3 regions of the Streptomyces sp. NPDC052299 genome follow, and region 1 is predicted to be linked to each of the others. Evidence: riboswitches for the same ligand, from Rfam matches in the RefSeq annotation. Region 1 holds a riboswitch; each other region holds the start of a gene.

What was found. A riboswitch is a leader RNA that binds a small molecule or an ion and turns the genes downstream of it on or off. The one in region 1 is predicted to bind cyclic di-AMP.
Positions count from the first base shown of each region.
Region 2: another riboswitch for cyclic di-AMP. It lies ahead of AB0L33_RS06940 (NlpC/P60 family protein); the one in region 1 lies ahead of AB0L33_RS23775 (M23 family metallopeptidase).
Region 3: another riboswitch for cyclic di-AMP. It lies ahead of AB0L33_RS30615 (transglycosylase SLT domain-containing protein); the one in region 1 lies ahead of AB0L33_RS23775 (M23 family metallopeptidase).

Region 1 is NZ_JBFAUP010000014.1:127,465-135,018, reverse strand. It holds gene AB0L33_RS23790 (DNA topoisomerase IV subunit A) at 1-349, opposite strand, end outside; gene AB0L33_RS23785 (pitrilysin family protein) at 661-2,025, shown strand; gene AB0L33_RS23780 (pitrilysin family protein) at 2,052-3,434, shown strand; cyclic di-AMP (ydaO/yuaA leader) riboswitch at 3,690-3,857, shown strand; gene AB0L33_RS23775 (M23 family metallopeptidase) at 3,870-4,709, shown strand; gene AB0L33_RS23770 (GntR family transcriptional regulator) at 4,930-5,634, shown strand; gene AB0L33_RS23765 (HPr family phosphocarrier protein) at 5,805-6,086, opposite strand; gene AB0L33_RS23760 (GNAT family N-acetyltransferase) at 6,260-7,554, shown strand, end outside.
Region 2 is NZ_JBFAUP010000003.1:304,144-311,697, reverse strand. It holds gene AB0L33_RS06960 (response regulator transcription factor) at 1-430, shown strand, start outside; gene AB0L33_RS06955 (GNAT family N-acetyltransferase) at 427-1,200, opposite strand; gene AB0L33_RS06950 (NlpC/P60 family protein) at 1,243-2,289, opposite strand; gene AB0L33_RS06945 (hypothetical protein) at 2,600-2,953, shown strand; gene AB0L33_RS06940 (NlpC/P60 family protein) at 3,008-4,168, opposite strand; cyclic di-AMP (ydaO/yuaA leader) riboswitch at 4,167-4,318, opposite strand; gene pcrA (DNA helicase PcrA) at 4,480-6,918, shown strand; gene AB0L33_RS06930 (M23 family metallopeptidase) at 6,977-7,554, opposite strand, start outside.
Region 3 is NZ_JBFAUP010000024.1:5,604-13,157, forward strand. It holds gene AB0L33_RS30600 (alpha/beta fold hydrolase) at 1-461, shown strand, start outside; gene AB0L33_RS30605 (SpoIIE family protein phosphatase) at 481-2,985, opposite strand; gene AB0L33_RS30610 (antitoxin) at 3,102-3,290, opposite strand; gene AB0L33_RS30615 (transglycosylase SLT domain-containing protein) at 3,459-4,325, opposite strand; cyclic di-AMP (ydaO/yuaA leader) riboswitch at 4,329-4,513, opposite strand; gene AB0L33_RS30620 (2,3-dihydro-2,3-dihydroxybenzoate dehydrogenase) at 4,938-5,777, shown strand; gene AB0L33_RS30625 ((2,3-dihydroxybenzoyl)adenylate synthase) at 5,830-7,488, shown strand; gene AB0L33_RS30630 (isochorismatase family protein) at 7,521-7,554, shown strand, end outside.

The DNA.
Region 1 (7,554 bases):
CGTGCCCGTCGACGAGGGGGAGGCGCATGGAGAACGGCTGGGCCATGCGCACCAGCGCGTCGTAGATCGACGCGTCGCCGTGCGGGTGCAGCTTGCCCATGACCTCGCCGACGACCCGGGCGCACTTCACGAAGCCGCGGTCCGGGCGCAGGCCCATCTCGTTCATCTGGTACACGATGCGGCGATGCACCGGCTTCATGCCGTCACGGGCGTCCGGGAGGGCGCGTGAGTAGATCACCGAGTACGCGTACTCGAGGAAGGAGCCCTGCATTTCGTCGACGACGTCGATGTCGAGGATCTTCTCCTCGAAGTCGACCGGCGGCGGGGTCTTCGTGCTGCGGCGGGCCATCGCTGCTGCGACTCCTTCACGGATTTCGAGCGGGCAACCTCAGGTTCCCTCAGGTTCTGACGCGGTCCATTGTGGACCGCCGCACTGACAACCCCGACCTCGACCCGTCCCAAAGGGCCCGCGCCGGCCGTCCCGAGGCGGCGGAGGACCACCTTCCGGGGAATTTCGCTCGCAGCTTCGCCGCACGGGAACTTCGGCAGGTGCCGGTTCGCTTGCATACAGTGGCGGGTGTCTTGAAGCAACCTTTCGAAGCAGCCTCCCGCAGCGGCTTCTTCATATGGACATCCAGTAGCGCGATCGAAGGGACGTACATGCCCATGGGTCACACGGCCACAGCCCAGGCCGGTTCCGGCGGCTTGACAGCGACCGAGCACCGTCTGGCCAACGGCCTGCGCGTGGTGCTCTCCGAGGACCATCTGACCCCGGTCGCGGCGGTGTGCCTCTGGTACGACGTCGGCTCACGCCACGAAGTCAAGGGCCGTACGGGCCTGGCCCACCTCTTCGAGCACCTGATGTTCCAGGGCTCGGGCCAGGTCAAGGGGAACGGACACTTCGAGCTGGTGCAGGGCGCCGGCGGCTCGCTGAACGGCACCACCAGTTTCGAGCGGACCAACTACTTCGAGACCATGCCCACGCACCAGCTGGAGCTGGCCCTGTGGCTCGAGGCCGACCGGATGGGCTCGCTGCTCTCCGCGCTCGACGAGGAGTCCATGGAGAACCAGCGCGACGTCGTCAAGAACGAGCGCCGCCAGCGCTACGACAACGTCCCGTACGGCACCGCGTTCGAGCGGCTGACCGCCCTGGCCTACCCCGAGGGCCATCCGTACCACCACACCCCGATCGGCTCCATGGCCGACCTCGACGCGGCGACCCTGGAGGACGCCCGCGCCTTCTTCCGTACGTACTACGCGCCGAACAACGCGGTGCTGTCGGTCGTCGGCGACATCGATCCCGAGCAGACCCTCGCCTGGATCGAGAAGTACTTCGGCTCCATCCCCTCCCACGACGGCAAGCAGCCGCCGCGCGACGGCTCGCTGCCCACGATCATGGGCGGCCAGCTGCGTGAGGAGGTACGCGAGGAGGTGCCGGCGCGCGCCCTGATGGCCGCGTACCGGCTGCCCCACGACGGCACCCGCGAGTGCGACGCCGCGGACCTCGCCCTGACCGTGCTCGGCGGCGGCGAGTCGTCCCGGCTGCACAACCGCCTGGTCCGGCGCGACCGTACGGCCGTGGCCGCCGGGTTCGGCCTGCTCCGGCTCGCCGGCGCGCCCTCCCTGGGCTGGCTGGACGTCAAGACGTCCGGCGGCGTGGAGGTGGCGGAGATCGAGGCCGCCGTCGACGAGGAGCTTGCCCGGTTCGCCGAGGAAGGCCCCACGGCCGAGGAGATGGAGCGCGCCCAAGCCCAGTTGGAGCGCGAATGGCTGGACCGCCTCGGTACGGTCGCGGGCCGCGCCGACGAACTGTGCCGGTACGCCGTGCTGTTCGGCGACCCCCAGCTGGCGCTGTCCGCCGTGCACCGGGTCCTCGACGTCACGGCCGAGGAGGTCAAGGCGGCCGCCCAGGCGCAGCTGCGGCCCGACAACCGGGCGGTTCTCGTCTACGAACCGGTCGAGCCCGCCGAGGCCGCCGAAGAGGCCGACACCGACACCGACGCGCACGAAGGGGCGGACCAGTGACCGACGCTGCCGCGACTGAAGTTCCGATGCAGTTCCACCCCCAGCCCGCTCCCGGCGTGGCCCGGCCGTGGGCCTTCCCCGCGCCCGAGCGGGGCTCCCTGCCCAACGGCCTCACCGTCCTGCGCTGCCACCGCCCCGGCCAGCAGGTCGTCGCCGTCGAGATCTTCCTCGCCGCCCCCCTGGACGCCGAGCCCGAGGGTCTGGACGGCGTGGCCACGATCATGTCGCGCGCCCTGTCCGAGGGCACCGACAAGCAGAGCGCCGAGGAGTTCGCCGCCGAGCTGGAGCGGTGCGGTGCCACCCTCGACGCCCACGCCGACCACCCCGGCGTCCGGGTCTCGCTGGAGGTCCCGGCCTCGCGTCTGGCCAAGGCGCTCGGCCTGGTCGCCGAGGCGCTGCGGGCGCCGGCCTTCGCCGAAAGCGAGATCGAGCGCCTGGTGCGGAACCGGCTGGACGAGATTCCGCACGAGCAGGCCAACCCGGCCCGCCGTGCGGCCAAGCAGCTCTCCAAGGAGCTGTTCCCGGCCACGGCCCGCATGTCCCGCCCGCGCCTGGGCACCGAGGAGACCATCGGGCGGATCGACGCCGCGGCCGTGCGCGCCTTCTACGACGCGCACATCCGGCCGTCCACGGCGACCGCCGTGGTCGTCGGCGACCTCACCGGCATCGACCTGGACGCGCTGCTCGCCGACACCCTCGGCGACTGGTCCGGGAACGCCGCCGAGCCCCGTCCCGTGCCGCCGATCACGGCCGACGACACCGGCCGGGTGATCATTGTGGACCGCCCCGGCGCGGTGCAGACGCAGCTGCTGATCGGCCGCATCGGCGCCGACCGCCACGACAGCGTGTGGCCCGCCCAGGTCCTCGGCACCTACTGCCTCGGCGGCACGCTGACCTCCCGGCTCGACCGGGTGCTGCGCGAGGAGAAGGGCTACACCTACGGCGTACGGGCCTTCGCCCAGGTGCTCCGCTCCGGTGCCGCCGACTCCGTCTCGGGTGCGACGGGCGCCGCGATGCTCGCCATCAGCGGTTCCGTGGACACCGAGTCCACCGGGCCGGCGCTGGACGACCTGTGGAAGGTCCTGCGGACGCTGGCCGCCGAGGGCCTGACCGACGCCGAGCGCGAGACGGCCGTGCAGAACCTCGTGGGCGTCGCACCGCTGAAGTTCGAGACGGCGGCCTCCGTGGCGAGCACGCTCGCCGACCAGGTGGAACAGCACCTCCCGGACGACTACCAGGCGACGCTGTACGCCCGCCTCGCCGAGACCGGCACCGTGGAGGCGACCGCGGCCGTGGTCAGCGCCTTCCCGGTGGACCGGCTGGTCACGGTCCTGGTCGGGGACGCCTCGCGCATCGAGGAGCCGGTCAGGGCGCTCGGCATCGGTGAGGTGTCGGTCGTCACCGGCTGATCCGCCGCTCAACCCGCCCCACGGGTAAGGGGGAGGGTCCCGCGCCGCGGTCGCGCCGGACCCTCCTCACCACCTGGTCCCCTTCTCCCCTTCTCCCCTTCTCCCCTTCTCCTCTTCTGTCCCTTTTGTCCGCTAAGTGGTCGGCTCGCCCTGTGGGATGCGCTACAAAACCCCATGTCCGTTTGGTGGCGTGAAGTCCGTCCGCTTAGCGTCGGGTCCGCTGTCCGCCACTCGTACGCGCATCCGTGACGTACCGGGCAGCCATCGCCGAGTCCCCGTCAGGCGCGAGCCTGGGGAGCCGGGGACCCACGCAGTCCCTGGGGTGAATCGGATGCCCGCACTCCGTCCGGAGTGAGGCGTCCGTAGGAGACCTTCCTGCTCCGAACCCGTCAGCTAACCCGGTAGGCGAGAAGGAAGGAAAGGACCCGCCACCCCATGGCGTTCACCCGTGCCACCGGGAAGCACCGTGCCCCGAGCCGCCTGACCCGCGCCGGCGCCAAGGCCGTCGGCGTCGCGACGCTCGCCGCAGGCGGTGTCATCGGCTCCCTGGCCTCCCCGGCCCTCGCCGCCGACTCCGGGACGGCCCCCGCCGCCACCGAGACCGGCCTCTCCCAGCTCCTCGCCATCGAGAACACCCTCGCCGACCGGATCGACGCCCAGGCCGCCGCGCAGCAGCACCAGGCCGAGGCCGCCGAGAAGAAGGCTGAGGCCAAGGCGAAGGCGGTGGCCAAGAAGAAGGCCGAGGCCGCGAAGAAGAGGGCCGCCGAGAAGGCCGCCAAGGCCAAGGAAGCGGCCAAGGCGAAGGCCAGGGCCGCCCGCGAGGCTTCCGCCCGTGCCGGCCGCTCCACCACCCGCACCGCGCTGGGCTCCTCCTACCAGCTGCCCGTCGCCGGCTCGTACGTGACCACGGGCTACAAGTCCAGCGGCTCGCTCTGGTCGTCCGGCAGTCACTCCGGCATCGACTTCCACGCCGCGTCCGGCAGCTCCGTCGTCGCTGTCGGCGCCGGCACGGTCGTGGAGGCCGGCTGGGGCGGAGCGTACGGCAACAACATCGTGCTCCGGATGACGGACGGCACGTACACCCAGTACGGCCACCTCTCCTCGATCGGCGTATCCGTCGGCCAGAGCGTCGCGGCCGGCCAGCAGATCGGACTCTCCGGCTCGACCGGCAACTCCACCGGACCGCACCTCCACTTCGAGGCCCGCACCACGCCCTCCTACGGCTCGGACATGGACCCGGTCGCGTATCTGCGCGCCCACGGCGTCAGCGTCTGACCGTTCGCAGCCCCCCACCGAAGACCCCGGCACCCCGCCGGGGTCTTCGCCGTTCCCGCACCCGTGCACGTGCCTCTCGTGCGCCTTCCGCCGCTCGGTCGTGACCAAAAGATATTCATGAATTAACGCTCGGCATCGGAAATGCGAGCGCATTGCAATAGAGTCACGCCAGAGGTGTCGATCGGCCGCTGTTCGCGGGGATTGAGGCGGAGGTTCGGACATGCGTGTTCCGGCGCATTCGGTATGCACGGCAATCCGTGACGACATCGTCTCCGGTGTCTTCGAACGCGGCAGCCGGCTCACCGAGGAGGTACTCGCACGGCGCTACGGGGTCTCCCGCGTCCCGGTACGGGAAGCGCTGCGCACCCTGGAGTCGGAGGGCTTCGTCGTCACCCGGAGACACGCCGGAGCCTGCGTCGCCGAGCCCTCGGAGCAGGAGGCCGCCGACCTCCTGGAGGTCCGCATGCTGCTGGAGCCGCTGAGCGCGGCCCGCGCGGCCCAGCGCCGGACGGAGGCCCACCTCAAGGTGTTGCGCGGCCTGGTCAGGCTCGGGCAGGAGCGGGCCCGCCGGGGCGAGGGCGAGGACCTGCGCTCCTTGGCCGGCTGGTTCCACGAGACGCTGGCCCAGGCATCGGGCAGCCCCGGCCTCATCGCCCTGCTCACCCAGCTCCGCCACAAGATCGCCTGGATGTACGCGGTCGAGCAGCCGGCCCGCCCGGCCGACGCCTGGGCCGAGCACGGCGCCCTCGTGGACGCCGTGGCGCGCGGGGACGCGGAGCGGGCCAGGGCCCTGGCCGCGCAGCTCGCCGAACGCCACGGCGCCGCGCACCGGCTCCGCCGCGCCGCCCGCCCCGCCACCGTGCCCCGGGCCGGCCGTGTGAGGGCTTCGCAACGTCCCGTAAACACCGCGAGCGGCCGGAATTAACAAAGGCCGCGTACAAATAGAGAAAGGCGCGTGCAAAAACAGGAAAAGGCGTCGCCTGCCTATTCGGTCCGGTCGTCATGGTCCGGGTCCGTGCACGCAAAAGCCGCGGCGCCCCATGCAGGGGGCCGCGGCTTTCCCGTAGGAATGCCGGCGGTGCCGGCCACTCGGGCTCAGACGGTCTCCGGAAGCTCCTCGAGGCCCTCGGCGACCAGCTTCGCCAGACGGTCCAGGGCGGCCTCGGCGTTGTCCGCGTCGGACGCGAGCACGATCTCCTCGCCGCCCTGGGCGCCGAGGCCGAGCACCGCGAGCATGGAGGCCGCGTTGACCGGGTTGCCGTCCGCCTTGGCGATGGTGACGGGAACGCCGGAGGCCGTAGCGGCACGGACGAAGATGGAAGCGGGGCGGGCGTGCAGGCCCTCGGCCCAACCGACGTTTACGCGGCGCTCAGCCATGGTTCTGCCCTTCACGAATCAACGGTTGTCTAGACCAGTGTCTCATGTGGTGCGCGATGCTCCGGGCAGACCCGCGGGCCCTCCCGGGCGCCGCGCCCACGGTCTTCCGGAGACCTCAGACTGCCCCGGCCCCGGCACCCCCGCGACCGGTGCGACAGCCGTAGGCTTTCCTCATGCAGCCCTCTCCGGAGCAGAGTCCGCATCACGCCTACCCCGATCACTGGGAGGCGGACGTGGTGCTCCGCGACGGCGGCACCGCGCGCATCAGGCCGATCACCACGGACGACGCCGAGCGGCTGGTCAGCTTCTACGAGCAGGTTTCCGACGAGTCGAAGTACTACCGCTTCTTCGCGCCCTACCCCCGGCTCTCCGCCAAGGACGTCCACCGCTTCACCCATCACGACTACGTCGACAGGGTGGGGCTGGCCGTCACGGTGGGCGGCGAGTTCATCGCCACCGTCCGCTACGACCGGATCGACGCGACCGGCCGCCCCGCCTCCGCCCCCGCCGACGAGGCCGAGGTCGCCTTCCTCGTCCAGGACGCCCACCAGGGCCGGGGCGTGGCCTCGACCCTGCTCGAACACATCGCGGCCGTCGCCCGCGAGCGGGGCATCCGGCGCTTCGCTGCCGAAGTGCTGCCCGCCAACACCAAGATGATCAAGGTGTTCCGGGACGCCGGCTACACCCAGCAGCGCAGCTTCGAGGACGGCTCCGTCCACCTCACCCTGGACCTCGAACCGACCGCGGAATCCCTCGCCGTCCAGCGCGCCCGCGAACAGCGCGCCGAAGCCAAGTCCGTACAGCGGCTGCTCGCCCCCGGCTCCGTCGCCGTCATCGGCGTCGGCCGCACCCCCGGCGGCGTCGGCCGCACGGTCCTGCGCAACCTGCTCGGCGCGGGCTTCACCGGCCGCGTCCACGCGGTGAACAGCGCGTTCCCCGCGGACCAGGACACCATCGACGGGGTCCCCGCGCACCGCTCCCTGGGGGAGATCGGCCGGCCGGTCGACCTCGCGGTGGTCGCCGTGCCCGCCGACCGGGTCCCGGAAGCCGTCGCGGACTGCGGCGAGCGCGGCGTCCAGGGGCTGGTGGTCCTCTCCGCCGGTTACGCCGAGTGGGGCGCCGAGGGCCGCGAGCGCCAGCGGGAACTGGTGCGCCAGGCCCGTTCGTACGGCATGCGGATCATCGGGCCCAACGCGTTCGGCATCATCAACAACTCCGAGGCGGTCCGGCTCAACGCCTCGCTCGCCCCGGACCGGCCCGCCTCCGGGCGCATCGGCCTGTTCACCCAGTCCGGTGCCATCGGCATCGCCCTGCTCTCCGGGCTCTACCGGCGCGGCGCGGGGCTCTCCACCTTCATCTCGGCCGGCAACCGGGCCGACATCTCCGGCAACGACTTCCTCCAGTACTGGTACGAGGACCCGGACACCGATGTCGCCCTGCTCTACCTGGAATCGCTGGGCAACCCGCG
Region 2 (7,554 bases), on a different contig from region 1:
CGCCGCCGAGAACCCGGTGCGCTTCCTCGCGCTCTCCGTGTCCGACGCCGCCGAGGACGTCATCGGCGTCATCCGGGGCGGCGCCCGGGGCTACGTCACCAAGACGATCACCGGCACCGACCTGGTCGACTCGGTCTTCCGGGTCCAGGACGGCGACGCGGTCTTCTCGCCCCGCCTGGCCGGCTTCGTCCTCGACGCCTTCGCCTCGACGGACGCGCCGCCGGTCGACGAGGACCTGGACCGGCTGACCCAGCGCGAGCGCGAGGTGCTCCGCCTGATCGCCCGGGGCTACGCGTACAAGGAGATCGCGAAGCAGCTGTTCATCTCGGTGAAGACGGTCGAGTCCCACGTCTCGGCGGTGCTGCGCAAGCTCCAGCTCTCCAACCGCCACGAACTGACCCGCTGGGCGACCGCGCGGCGCCTCGTCTAGTCGCGGTCCGCCTCCGGGTCGAGCGAGATGTTCAGCTTCTCGCCGACCCTGCGGTAGCCGATGGACGCGTAGATCCGCTCCACATCGGCGTCGCCCGGCTCCAGCCACACCACCCGGCAGCCCCGCTCGAACGCGGTGCGGGTCAGGTGCGCGGAGAGCGCTGCGCCGATGCCCCGGCGGCGGAAGTCCGCGCCGACCGCCAGGCCCGCCAGCTCGCTGAGCCCGTCCACCGGCACCGAGCAGCCGCCCGCCCCCGCCGGGGTGCCGCCGACCGTCGCGAGCGCGGCGACCCCGCCGCCCGCCGCCGCGTCCCGCAGCCAGCGCGCCGTGCCCTCCTCGGGCTCGCCCTCCCCGCCGTAGCCCAGGTGCTGGACGAGCGCGGCGGCGGCGAACTCCGCGTCGGTGGCGGGCTCCGCCACGACCAGGTCCGCGACCGGCTTCGGGTCCACCAGGTCGCCGGGGGCGCAGGCCAGGACCGGGGCCCGGTTCTCGACGGTGAACCCGGCGGCGAGCAGCGCCGGTTCGACGGCGGGCGCCCAGCCCGGCAGGAACTCCAGGCGGGGCATCCGGTCCAGCTCGCGGAACGCCGCTATGAGCGCGTCGAGTTCGCCGGGGGTCGGTTCCGCGTCCTGGTCCGGGATCGCGTAGTTGGCGTACTTGAGCGACCAGCCCGGGTTGTAGCGGATCACGAAGGGCCCGACCCGGACGTGGTCCGGGGAGCGCAGGGTGAGCGTGCGGGCATGGGTCTGGACGTCGGCGTCCATCGGCATGTTCGGGTGTCCTTCGGGCGGTTGGGTGCGAAGGCCCGGAGCCTATGCCACCCGGGTCGCCCCCGCGAAGGGCATTTCGTCGATGGGCGCGATCCGGACCGGGGCCCCGGGGCGCGGCGCGTGGATCATCCGGCCGTTCCCGATGTACAGGCCGACGTGGCTGACGCCCGAATAGAAGAACACCAGGTCACCGGGGGCCAGTTGGGAGCGTGGCACCCGCTGCCCGGCGTTGATCTGGGTGTACGTGGTCCGGGGCAGGGAGACCCCGGCGGCGCGCCAGGCGGCCTGGGTGAGCCCGGAACAGTCGAAGGAGTCGGGCCCGGTCGCGCCCCACACGTACGGCTTGCCCAGGGCGCCGTACGCGAAGGCGACCGCCTGGGCGGCGCGCGAGTCGGGCGCGGCGACGGCGGCGCGCGGGGCGCCGCGGTCGGCGTGACCGGCCCCGCGTCCGTCCTCGGAGGCGTTGTAGGAGGCGCGCTCGGCCGGGGTGAGGCGGGCGAGCAGGCGGCGGGCCTCGGCCAGCTTGGCGCGGACGGTCGCGCGGTGCTCCTTCAGGGCGGCCTGCCGGGAGGTCAGCTCGTCGAGCTTCCCGGTCGCCTCGGCGCGCACCTGGGCGATCTCCGCGACCTGGCGGCGCACCGAGCGCACCTCGGCGGCCCGGCGCTCACCGGCCCGCTCCGCGTAGGTGGCGCGGCGCAGGTACTGGTCCGGGTCGGAGGAGAGCGCCAGCTGCACCGAGGGGTCGATCCCGGCGGACCGGTACTGCGCGGCGGCGTACGCGCCGAGCACGTCGCGGGCGCTGTTGAGGCGGGCGGTCCTGCGGGCGGCCTCGTCGCGCAGGGCGTCGACCGACTTCGCGGCGGCGGTCGCCTCGGCCTTCGCGCCGTTGTACTTCTCGGTGGCGACCTCCGCCTCCCGGTACAGCCGGTCCACCTGGGCCTTGACCTGCCGTGCGGTGGGCGCGGGGTCCGCGTGCGCGGCTCCCGGCAGCACGGCGGCCGTCGCGGCTCCGGCGACGGCGAGCGTCGCCGCGGTGCGGGCCGCGGAGGCGGTGGTGAGGCGCTGCCTGGGTTTGCGATGCGCTGCCACGGGGGCGGGCGTCCTTCCGTGCGACGGCCCGGCGGGGTCTACCGGCGGGATTCTCCGGTGGCCGGCGAGGACGGTTCCTGGTCCACGGCCACCGGGAAGGGACGCTAATCCGAGGTCACGGGAAGGTGTCGTTATGACTGCTATTGCCCGCTCTTGGCGTGGCATTGTCGCCGGATGACCGCTCGTTAAGCGTGAGTGACCGGAAAAAGGGCCACAGAATCAGGCAAAAAGTGCATTCATCATTCAAGCGGCCCGTAGGCCCCCACCCTGCCCGGAGCGGTCCGGGGCGAGGGCTCTAGGGTGCGGAACCATGCGCGTACTCATCGATTTCGTCGTCGCCCTGCACATCATCGGCATCGCCGCCCTGCTCGGCGGCTTCCTCGGTCAGATGAAGGCGATGAAGGCCGGCACTGCCCGGTTCGTCCCCGGCATGCTGCACGGTGCGCTGACCATGCTCGTCACCGGCGTCGCCCTGGTCGGCCTGGACCAGGCCGACGACCACCCCGTGAACAACGTCAAGATCGGCATCAAGCTGCTGTTCCTGGTCGTGATCCTGGGGCTCGTCTACGTCAAGCGGGACGAGGAGAAGGTCGAGAAGGGGTTCTTCGCGGCGGTCGGCGCGCTGACCCTGGCGAACATCTTCATCGCCACGCTCTGGACCTGAGCGGCGGCACGCGAGAGGGCCGGTCCGCGCGGACCGGCCCTCTTTTTTTCCCGGTCAGGCCGGGCGCACGCTCCCGTAGATCGGCATGTAGTAGATCGACTCCTCGCGCACATTGGCCCCGGGCTTCGGCGCGTGGATCATCATCCCGTCACCCTTGTAGATCCCGACGTGGCTGATGTCGTCGTAGAAGAACACCAGGTCACCGGGTTGCAGATCAGCCGTGGCGATCCGCGTCCCGACGTTCACCTGGTCCCAGGTGGTGCGCGGGATATCGACGCCCGCCGCCTTCCAGGCCGCCTGCGTCAGCCCCGAGCAGTCGTACGAGGAGGGGCCGGTCGCCCCCCAGACGTACGGCTTGCCTATCTGGGCGCGGGCGAACGCGAGGACCTTGTCCGCCTTCGTGGAGGCGCTGGTCCCGGTGCCGGTGTCCGAGCCGGTGTCCGAGCCCGAGCCCGTCTCCGTACCGCTGCCGGCCGACTCCTCGGCCTTCCGCTCGGCTTCCTTCCGGGCGGCGGCCTGCTTCTCCGCCAGCTCCTCGGCCTTCCGCTTGGCCTCCGCCTCCTTCTTGCGCTCCAGCTCCGCCAGACGCGCCTTCTCCTCGGCGGTCAGCTTCGACAGCAGCGTCCGGGCCTCGGTCAGCTTCGTCTGGACGTTCTGCTTGCTGGTGCGCAGCGCGGCCTGCGACTTGGTCAGCGTCTCCAGGCTCTCCACGGCTTCGGCCCGCTGCTCGGACGCCTTCGCCTGCTGCTTACGGAAGTCCGTGACCGCCTGCTGCTGGCGCTCGGCCATCCGGTCCATGAGGTGCGTCTGGTCGAAGAACGACTGCGGGTCGTCGGCCAGGAAGAAGGTCGCGGTCGGCGCGAGGCCGCCGTTGCGGTACTGGGCGGCGGCGAAGTTGCCGAGCGTCCTGCGGGCGTCGTTCAGCTTCTCGGTGCGCTTGGCCACGTTGTCCAGGAGCAGGTCGACCCTGGACTTCTGCTTGTCCGTGGCTTCCTTGGCCTGGTTGTACTTCTGGGTCGCGTTGCCGGCCTGCCGGTAGAGGTCGTCCACCTTCTTCTGGACTTCCTCGATGCTCGGCTTCGGCGTGGGCGCGGCCGTCGCGCTCTGCGAGGACAGCAGGGTCACCGAGGCCAGCGCGGCCGAGGTCAGCCCGACGGCGGGGACGGTGGAGCGCACCCGGGTGCGCGGTTTGCGATGCGACGCCAAGGCCGGCATCTCCTTCCGTGGACCGCCTACCGGGTTAGCTGTCGGGTTCGGGCGGAACGGAAGGCTGCCCTACGGTCCCGTGGGGGAAGGACCGATTCACCCCGGTGCTGCGTGTGGGTCCCCGGTTCCGGGCGGGCCCGGATTCGGCGCGGCGGCCCGCTCGGCGTAGGTCGCCTCTGGGGGTACGGGCCGTCCGGAGGTGCACGCTAGCCAACTCATGGGGCCGCTGTGAAGGTTGGTGTGCGATATGCCCGATACATTTCCGTGACCTTTTCGGAGCGGGGCCGGGTGTCAGTAGAGAGCTTTAGACTCGGACAGCGATGAGCAGCCTCTTTGACGACAGTTTCCTGGCCGGCCTCCAGCAGGAGGAGGACGCGCCCCCGCCGCCCCCCGAGGACCCCGCACCCGAAGCGGTGCCGGAGGACCTGTTCGCGGGCGTGTTCGACGGGCCCCCGCCGCCTCGGGACGCGTACTACCGCGACGGGGCGCACCGCCCCGTCATCGACCCCGAGGCGCTGCTCGACGGGCTGAACACCGAGCAGCGCGCCGCCGTCGTGCACGCCGGGTCGCCCCTGCTCATCGTCGCAGGCGCCGGCTCCGGCAAGACCCGGGTGCTCACCCACCGCATCGCCCACCTGCTGGCCGAGCGGGGCGTCCACCCCGGCCAGATCCTGGCGATCACCTTCACCAACAAGGCCGCCGGCGAGATGAAGGAGCGCGTCGAGCAGCTGGTCGGGCCCCGGGCCAACGCGATGTGGGTCATGACCTTCCACAGCGCCTGCGTCCGCATCCTGCGCCGCGAGTCCAAGAAGCTCGGCTTCACGTCCTCGTTCTCGATCTACGACGCGGCCGACTCCAAGCGGCTCATGGCCCTGGTCTGCCGCGACCTGGAGCTGGACCCGAAGCGCTACCCGCCGAAGTCCTTCACCGCCAAGGTCTCCAACCTCAAGAACGAGCTCATCGACGAGGAGACCTTCGCCGGGCAGGCCGCCGACGGCTTCGAGAAGACCCTCGCCCAGGCGTACGCGATGTACCAGGCGCGGCTGCGCGAGGCCAACGCGCTGGACTTCGACGACATCATCATGACGACGGTCCACCTGCTCCAGGCGTTCCCGGACGTCGCCGAGCACTACCGCCGCCGCTTCCGGCACGTGCTCGTCGACGAGTACCAGGACACCAACCACGCCCAGTACACGCTGGTGCGCGAGCTGGTCGGCCCGGCCGGTCCGGAGAACGCCCCCGCCGAGCTGTGCGTCGTGGGTGACGCGGACCAGTCGATCTACGCCTTCCGGGGCGCGACCATCCGCAACATCCTCCAGTTCGAGGAGGACTACCCGGACGCGACGACGATCCTGCTGGAGCAGAACTACCGCTCCACCCAGACGATCCTGTCCGCCGCCAACGCGGTCATCGAGCGCAACGAGAGCCGCCGCCCGAAGAACCTCTGGACCAACGCCGGCACCGGCGCCCGCATCACGGGCTACGTCGCGGACACCGAGCACGACGAGGCGCAGTTCGTCGCCGAGGAGATCGACCGCCTCACCGACGCGGGCGACGCGAAGGCCGGCGACGTCGCCGTCTTCTACCGGACGAACGCGCAGTCCCGTGTCTTCGAGGAGATCTTCATCCGCGTCGGCCTGCCCTACAAGGTCGTCGGCGGCGTGCGCTTCTACGAGCGCAAGGAGGTCCGGGACGTCCTGGCCTACCTGCGGGTCCTCGCCAACCCCGAGGACAACGTCCCGCTCCGCCGCATCCTCAACGTGCCCAAGCGCGGCATCGGCGAGCGCGCCGAGGCCATGATCGACGCGCTCGCGCTGCGCGAGAAGATCACCTTCCCGCAGGCGCTGCGCCGCGTGGACGAGGCGTACGGCATGGCCGCCCGCTCCGCCAACGCCGTGAAGCGGTTCAACACGCTGATGGAGGAGCTGCGCACGGTGGTGGAGTCCGGCGCCGGACCCGCCGTGGTGCTGGAAGCGGTCCTGGAGCGTACGGGCTATCTCGCCGAGCTCCAGGCGTCCACCGACCCGCAGGACGAGACCCGCATCGAAAACCTCCAGGAGCTCGCCGCCGTCGCCCTCGAATTCGAGCAGGACCGGGGCGAGGAGGAGGGCGCGGGCACGCTCGCGGAGTTCCTGGAGCAGGTCGCGCTCGTCGCCGACTCCGACCAGATCCCCGACGAGGACACCGACGGCTCCGGCGTCATCACTCTGATGACCCTGCACACCGCCAAGGGCCTCGAATTCCCGGTGGTCTTCCTGACCGGCATGGAGGACGGCGTCTTCCCGCACATGCGGGCACTCGGCCAGGTCAAGGAACTGGAGGAGGAGCGCCGCCTCGCGTACGTCGGCATCACCCGCGCCCGCGAGCGGCTGTATCTGACCCGGGCCGCCATGCGCAGCGCCTGGGGCCAGCCCTCGTACAACCCGCCGTCGCGGTTCCTCGAGGAGATCCCGGACCAGCACCTGGACTGGAAGCGGAAGGGCCCGATGGCCGCCCCGGCGGGCCCCACCTCGGGGATCACCTCGTCGCTCTCCGCCTCCCGTGCCCGCTCCGGCCCCTCCGGCTTCGCGACCCGGCGGACCTCGGACAAGCCGACGATCACGCTGGTGGCGGGCGACCGGGTCACGCACGACCAGTTCGGCCTGGGCACGGTGACGGCGGTCGAGGGCGTCGGCGACCAGGCGAAGGCCACGGTCGACTTCGGCGACGACCGCCCCAAGAAGCTGCTCCTGCGGTACGCCCCGGTGCAGAAGCTCTGAGAAACGGGCGGCGGCCGGAGCCCCCGAGGCCCCGGCCGCCGCCGTCGTTTCCGTCCGCTCAGGTCGGGTTGATCCCGTGACCGCGCAGCCACGGCAGCGGGTCGATCGCCGCGCCGCCGCCCGGCCGCACCTCGAAGTGCATGTGCGGGCCGGTCGAGTTCCCGGAGTTCCCGGAGTACGCGATGACGTCACCGGCCTTGACCGGGCCCGAGCGGATACGGGTGCTGCTGAGGTGGCAGTACCAGGTCTCCGTGCCGTCGGCCATGGTCACGATGGCCATGTTGCCGTAGGCGCTGTTGTACTGCGTACGGACCGTGCCGTCGGTCGCCGCCATCACCGGGGTGCCGTACTGGACGGGGAAGTCGATGCCCGTGTGCACGGACATCCAGTTGACGCCCGCCTGCCCGAAGTAGGCGCTCAGCCCGTGCTGCTTGACCGGCATCACGAACTTGGGGCGCAGGGCCTCCTTGCGGGCGGCCTCCGCCTCGCGCTTCTTCTTCTCGGCGGCCTGCCGTTCCTTCAGGTCGATGCGTTCCTGGGTGCGGCTGGCGCGGTCCGCGAAGTTCTCGGCGTCGGCGCTGAGGTTGGCGAGCTGGGTGTCCAGCTTGTTGTTGGCCGCGACCGGCTTGACCGTGC
Region 3 (7,554 bases), on a different contig from region 1:
ACGAGGTGGCGCTGCGGCTGTCCTCCGTCCCGGGCCAGGGGGCGGCGGCGCTGATCGTGTCCGGCCGGCGAGCGCCCTCGCGCCTGGGATCGGGCTGGCCGGAGACGGACGAGGCGCTGCTGGCCCGGGTCCGCGAGCTCGGCGGCACGGACCCGGCGGTGCTGGCCGATCCGGAACTTCTCGACGTGATCCTGCCGGCGTTGCGCGCCGACTACGCGGCCGTCGCGGGGTACGTGCCGGGCGGCGGTCTCCTGTCGTGCCCGGTCGTCGCCCTCACCGGGGACCGGGACCCGGAGGTGACGCCGGAGGACGTGGGGGCGTGGCGGGAGACGACCACGGGCCCGTTCGCGATGCGGGTTCTGCCGGGCGGCCACTTCTTCCTGAACGACCGGCTGCCGGTCGTCGCGGAGCTGGCCGTTTCCCTGTCCGCCGCCCCGGCGCGGGGGCCGCTCGGCAACTGACCCCGTCGGGAGAAGCTGGTCAGACGTCGTCCCCGGCCCACCGGGCCGCGAGGAGCAGGGCGATGTCGTCGGGCCGGTCCGCGGCCTGGCGGGCCCGGCTGATGATGTGGCCGGCGGTGTCGGCGAGCGGGGCCGCGCCCCCGCTCGCCAGGGTGGTGCGCAGCCGCTCGACCCCGACGTCGATGTCGATGCCCGCCTGCTCGACCAGGCCGTCGGTGTACAGGGCGAGCGTGGCGCCGGGGTCGAGGTGCAGTTCGGTGACGGGATAGCGGGCCTCGGCGTCGATGCCCAGGACGATGCCGCCGGGGAGCTCCATGACCTCGGCGGTGCCGTCGGGGTGGCGCAGGACGGGCTGGGGGTGCCCGGCGCGCACGGCGTGCGTCCGGCCGGTGGCCGGGTCCGTCACGATGTAGCAGCAACTGGCGAACTGGCCGGTGTCCAGGTCGATGAGCAGGCGGTTGGTGCCGCTCATGACCTCCTGGGGGTCGTGGCCGCTGAGCGCGAACGCCCGTACGGCGCTGCGGAGCTGGCCCATGGTCGCGGCGGCGGCCACGCCGTGACCCTGCACGTCCCCGATGACGAGGGCGAGGCGGCCCCGGGTCTCGATCACGTCGTACCAGTCGCCGCCGACGTCCATGCCCTGGGTGCCGGCGAGGTAGCGGCCCTGGGTGTCGATGCCGCGGACGGCGGGCAGCCGGTGCGGCAGCAGGGCGTCCTGGAGGCCGCGGGCGAGGGCGGCCTCGGTGTCGTAGCGCTGGGCCCGCTCGAGGGCCTGGGCGATGAGGCCGGCCAGGGCGGTCAGAACCGTACGCTCCTCCGGGCTGAAGCCGCGCGGCTGGTCGAAGCCGAGGATGCAGGAACCGACCAGCCGTCCGGAGGCGATGAGCGGGAGGAAGGCGCGGGCGCCGACGTCGGCGTCCATGGGGATGCCCGGATAGGCGGCGGCGAGGCGCTGCATCGACTCGAAGAAGATCGGGCGCCCGGTGGTGAGCGTTTCCACGCCGGGGATGCGGGCGTCCAGGCCGACCGCGTCGAACCGGTCGAGGAAGCCCTGCGGGAAGCCGGTCTCCCACTCCAGGTAGAGGTGGCCCTCCTTGAGCAGGTAGATCGCCAGTTGCCGGCCGCCGAAGGCGGGGAGCAGTTCCTCGGTGACCACGCGGGAGACCTGCCGGGCGGTGACGGCCTCGGTGAGCGCGATGGCGAGGGCGACCGGCCGGTAGAGGGCGGCCGACCGGTCGGCCGGTGAGCCGAGCCCCAGTCCGGGAGAGACGACCGAGTCCGGGGTGTAGGCGGGCGTGTCGGTGGGCGTGAGGACGGCGGTCAGGCCGTCGTGCCCGGGATACAGGGAGATGGAGAGCCAGGGGGGCGGGTCGCGGCGGGCGCGGAAGTGGACCGGGGCGTCGGAGATCATCGCGGCCCGGTAGTGGTCTTCGTACGCCGGGTTCGCGAACCAGGGCACCGCCTCCCAGAGCACCTGGCCGACCAGGGCGGCACGGGGCCGGCCGAGCATCTCCTCTGCGAGCGGGTTGACGTAGGTGATCCGGGCGAAGCGGTCCAGCGAGATGATGCCGCGCGGCAGCCGGTCGGCGGCCTCGGCGACGACCGGGCCGATGCCCAGGTCCACCAGGAAGCCGGTCAGGTGCCCGCCGGGCCCCTCCTCGTCCTGCCGGCGCCCGGACACCTCCAGCAGGTGGGAGCGCCCGTCCGGGCCGCGCAGCCGCATCCGGCGTACGACGGGACCGGCGGACCCCGCCGCCTGCCGGGCCAGCGCCCAGAGGCCGTGGACGTCCTCCGGGGCGAGCCGGGCGGCCAGGGCCTCGATGGTGCCGGGGAAGCGGCCGTCTCCGGTGCCGAGGATCGAGGCGAGCTCGTCGTCCGCGTCCACGGCGCCGGTGGCGAGGTTCCAGTCGAAGCGGCCGATGCGCACGGGCGGCGAGGTCCTGGCGGGCAGCTGTACGGGAAGCGGCTCGCCCTCCCACTCGGGCCGGGTGCCGGCGTCCGCGAGGCCGGCCAGTTCGGCGGCGAGGTCGCGGGCGATGCGCCGGAGCCGTTCCCGGTCGGCACCGGGCGCCGGCTCGTCGTCCGTCACACCGCACAGGACGACGAGGACGCCGACCGGTTCGCGGCGGCGCAGCACCGGCACGTACAGGGAGCGGAAGGGGAACGGGAGTCCGGCCATCAGCTGCGGGAAGCGCCGCATGGCGTCCTCCGCGTCGGCGAGATACACCGGGCTGCCGGTGCGGAACGCCTCCGCGATCGGGAACGGCCGGTTCACGTGCATCCGCCACCAGGGGCGGAACAGGGGGCCGGGGAGTCCGGCGAGGACGGCGAGCCGGAGCAGCCCGGGGGTGCGCGAAGGGAGGTAGATCCCGCCGGCCCGGCCGCCGACCGCCTCGGTGGCGTTCACGACGGACTGGGCGAGCACCAGGGACAGGTCGTCCGGCGCCCGGCCGTTCTCCGCTCCTCCGGGCGGGCCGTCGTTCGGGCCCGACGGCACCCGCCCGGCCGCGCCGTGCCAGGTCACACAGCCAGCATGCTCCCGGGCGGCCGGTGCGGCACGTCGGAGCGGCCCCGGACGTGCGGGAGCGGTGGCCACCACGATCGTGGTGGCCACCGCTCCCTCGCGGTCCGTGCGAGCGCCTACCGGCCCTCGTCGGGCGGGCGGCGGTCGCCGAGCTGGTCGTTCATCTTCTGCTGAGCCGAGTCGACCTGGCCGCCGTACTTGCCGCCGGTCTTCTTGTCGACGTAGTCGCCCCCCTTCTCGACTCCCTGGCGGGCCTGGTCCGGATGCCCCTTGATCATGTCCTTGATCTTGTCGAGCATGCCCATGACTGACCTCCTAGAGACGCTGACCGTTCCAGCATCCCCGCCCCGCCGGGCCCCCGCATTCCGGGACGGACGGTCCTGGCGCCGCGCAAGCGGAAGGGGTGGGAAGAAGCGCTTCCGCTTCTTCCCACCCCTGCTCACGGCCCCGCCCCGAGCGCGGGGCCGGTCCGGTCAGTACGCGCCGAAGACGTTGTCCATCGAGCCGTACGTGGCGGCGGCGTAGTTGCACGCGGCCGTGATGTTGGCGACCGGGTCGTAGATGTCCATCGACGTGCCGGGCACGTGGTAGGCGTCGAAGGTGGGCTGGATCACCTGGAGCAGACCCTTGGAGGGCGTGCCGTTGACGGCGTTGATGTCCCAGTTGTTGATCGCCATCGGGTTGCCCGAGGACTCCCGCATGATGTTGCGGTAGATGCCGTCGTAGCTGCCGGGGATGCCCTGCTGCGCCATGATCGCCAGGGATTCCTTGATCCAGCCGTCGAGGTCGTCGGTGTACGTGACGGCCGCCTGGGTCTCGGCGGGCTTCTCGGCGGCGACCGGGACGACGGTGCGCTCGGAGCGGTCCGCGCGGTCGGCGCTCTCGGCCCGGGGGGCGGTGTCGCCGTTCTTCTGGGCGGTCTCCGCCTTGAAGGTGCTCTTCTCGGCGGCCTTCGGGGCGGCGGCCTCGGACTTGGCGCCGATGGTGAGCTTCAGGCCCGGGTGAATGAGGTCGGGGTTGCTCCCGACGGCACCGCGGTTGTCCTTGTACAGCCGCTCCCAGCCGCCGCTGAGGGAATGCCCCTGAGCGATCTTGTAAAGCGAATCGCCGGACACCACGGAATAGGTGGTGGGCGCGGCCTTGCGCACGGCAATTTCCTTGCCGGCGACGGAAGTCGGGGCCGAAGCCTTTTCGGCGACGACGGTCTTGGCGGGGGCGGCGGAGGCCGATCCGGCCGCGATCAGGGGGAGCGCGAGAACGGCTCCGCCCGCGCTGACGGCGATGAAACCGCGGGTCAGGGACGCGGACTTGGCACGACGGTGCTTACCCGGGATGGGCATGGCGTATTTCCTCTCCGTCGCCTGCGAGGTGAGCTGTCGGGTTCGGACTGGAGATGTCCGGTCGCGCATGGCGACTTCACCCCTAGCCGCTCCGGATTCCGGACCGGCGGCAAACCTGGGTCCCCCGCTCCTGCCGTACGTGAGTGGTCGGGTTCCCGGACGGCGGCAGGATTCGGCGTTCCATCCGGATTGGTGAAGGGACCGTAAGCGAGAAACGACGAGCGGAACAAGCCCGGAATTGCTGATCACAATTGTTTTGCAAGATCCATCAAAGGAAATGCTCATGATCGCCCGCGCCGGAGGAAGTCAAATTTCTTGGCACGACTGGGAACCGGGAGATCGGATTGCGCGTCAGAAACGGCCGACGTGACGCTGCCCACTGAGACCGAAATGAAGATGTTCGTCCGTTTTAGGCGCATCTGACAGCATCAAACCTGCCCAGATCGCCCTCAATTGACCTTTTACTCATAAAGGTGCAAATAGGACACGAGCCGGCCCGCGACCGGGCGGGATCACGGGTTCCGACCCCCTCGCCCCCGTGATCACCCTATGGTTAGGCTTACCTAAGTGTCGCTGTCCCCGTTCGCACCGTCATAGGGAGACCCCTGAACCATGGCGCCGCATTCCGCCTCCTCTTCCCGTCGTCCCGTCGACCCCGCCGAAAAGGAGCTCACCGGCCGGCTGGCCCTCGTGACGGGAGCCGGACGCGGCATCGGCGAGGCGGTCGTGCGGGCCCTCGTCGCGCGCGGCTGCCGGGTCCTGGCGACCGACGCCGCCCCGGAGGGCGTCGACGCCCTCGCCCGGGAGCACGACGGGAGCGTCGTGGCCCGGCAGCTGGACGTCACGGACGCGGCGGCCGTCGAGGCCCTGGTCGCCGAGGCGGAGGAGGAGTTCGGCCCCCTCGACATCGCGGTCAACGTCGCCGGGATACTGCGCTGTTCACCCGTCATCGAGCTCACCGACGAGGACTGGCGGGCGACGTTCGCCGTCAACACCGACGGGGTGTTCCACGTCTCGCGGTCCGTCGCGCGCCGGATGGCGGACCGGGGCGCCGGCAGCATCGTCACCGTCGCGTCCAACGCCGCCGGCATCCCCCGCACGGCCATGGCGGCGTACGCCGCGTCCAAGGCCGCATCCGTCATGTTCACCAAGTGCCTCGGCCTGGAACTGGCCCCCCGGGGCGTCCGCTGCAACACCGTCTCGCCCGGCTCCACGCTCACCGACATGCAGCGCGGAATGTGGCCGGCCGATGAGGCGGGCGACGACCACGGGCCCGCCGCCCGGCGCGTCATAGCCGGAGACCTGGCGAGCTTCCGCACCGGCATCCCGCTGGGCAGGATCGCCGAACCGTCGGACATCGCCGAGGCGGTCGCCTTCCTCGTGTCCGACCGGGCCCGCCACATCACCCTGCACGACCTGTACGTCGACGGTGGCGCCACCCTGCGCGCCTGACCCGGCCGCCCGGTGCCCCCGAAAACGGCCCTCCCCCTGGAGACCTGAAACGATGACTGCCTCACCGTACGACGACGCCCCGACCTGGCCCGCGGAGTTCGCAGCCCGCTACCGCGCGGCCGGGCACTGGCGCGGCGAGACCTTCACGAGCATGCTGCGCGAACGAGCCGAGTCCCACGGCGACCGGGTCGCGCTGATCGACCCCGCACCGGAGCGCCGCGCCTGGACCTACCGGGAGCTGGACGAGCGCGCGGCCCGGCTGGCGGCCGGCTTCCGGGCGCGCGGGATAGCCAAGGGCGACCGGGTCGTCGTCCAGCTGCCCAACATCGCCGAGTTCGCCGAGGTCGTCTTCGCCCTCTTCCGGATCGGCGCGCTCCCCGTCTACGCGCTGCCCGCCCACCGCGAGACGGAGATCGGCTACTTCTGCTCCTTCGCCGAAGCCGTCGCCTACGTCATCCCGGACCGGCACGCCGGATTCGACCACCGCGCGCTGGCCACGGCCGTACGGGAGCAGGCGCCCACCCTCAGGCACGTGTTCGTCGTCGGCGACCCGGGCGAGCACACCGCCCTGTCCGACGTGCCGTGCGACGCGGCCGGGGAACCGGAGGACGGGCCCGGGCCGCACGACCTGGCCTTCCTCCAGCTCTCCGGCGGCACCACGGGGGTGCCCAAGCTCATCCCCCGTACGCACGACGACTACATCTACTCGCTGCGCGGATCCAACGAGATCTGCGGCGTCGACGCGGACACCCGCTTCCTGGTGGTCCTGCCCGCCGCGCACAACTTCCCGATGAGCTCGCCCGGCTGGCTCGGCACGCTGTACGCGGGCGGTACCGTCGTCCTGTGCCCGGGCCCCGACCCGGCCACCGCGTTCCCGGTCATCGAGCGGGAACGCGTCACCATGACGGGGATGGTGCCGCCGCTCGCCCTGGTGTGGACGGACGCGGCCGCCTCGGCGCGACAGGACCTGTCGAGCCTGGAGCTGATCCTGGTCGGTGGCGCCAAGTACAGCGAGACGGCCGCCCGGCGCCTCGAACCGGCGCTGGGCTGCCGGCTGATGCAGGTCTTCGGCATGGCGGAGGGCCTGGTCAACTACACCCGGCTCGACGACGACCACGAGACCGTGGTCACCACCCAGGGCCGGCCGATCTCCGAGGACGACGAGATCCGCATCGTGGACGACGCCGGACAGGAGGTCCCCGACGGGCAGTTCGGGCATCTGCTCACCCGGGGCCCGTACACGATCCGGGGCTACTGGCGCGCGCCCGAGCACAACAGGACCGCGTTCACCGAGGACGGGTTCTACCGGACGGGCGACATCGTGCGCCGCACCCCGAGCGGCCATCTCGTGGTGGAGGGACGGGCGAAGGACCAGATCAACCGGGGCGGCGAGAAGGTGGCGCCGGAGGAGATCGAGAACATCATCCTCGCCCACCCCTCGGTGCACGACGTGTCGGTGGTCGGTGTGGCCGACCCGTATCTCGGTGAACGCACCCTGGCGTACGTGATCCTGCGCGAGGGCGCCGAACCGCCCGGGGCGCTCGCCGTCAAGCGGCACGTACGCGCACGCGGAATCGCCGCGTACAAGGTGCCCGACCTCGTCGAATTCGTGGACGCATTCCCGCAGACGGGGATCGGCAAGGTCAGCAAGAAGGGCCTGCGCACGGACGCGGCTCCCGCCTCCACGTCAACTCCCCCCGTACAGAGCTGAGTCCGCCGCGCGCGGCACCGAAAGGTTCCCTCATGGCACTTCCCGCCATCGCCCCCTATCCCCTGC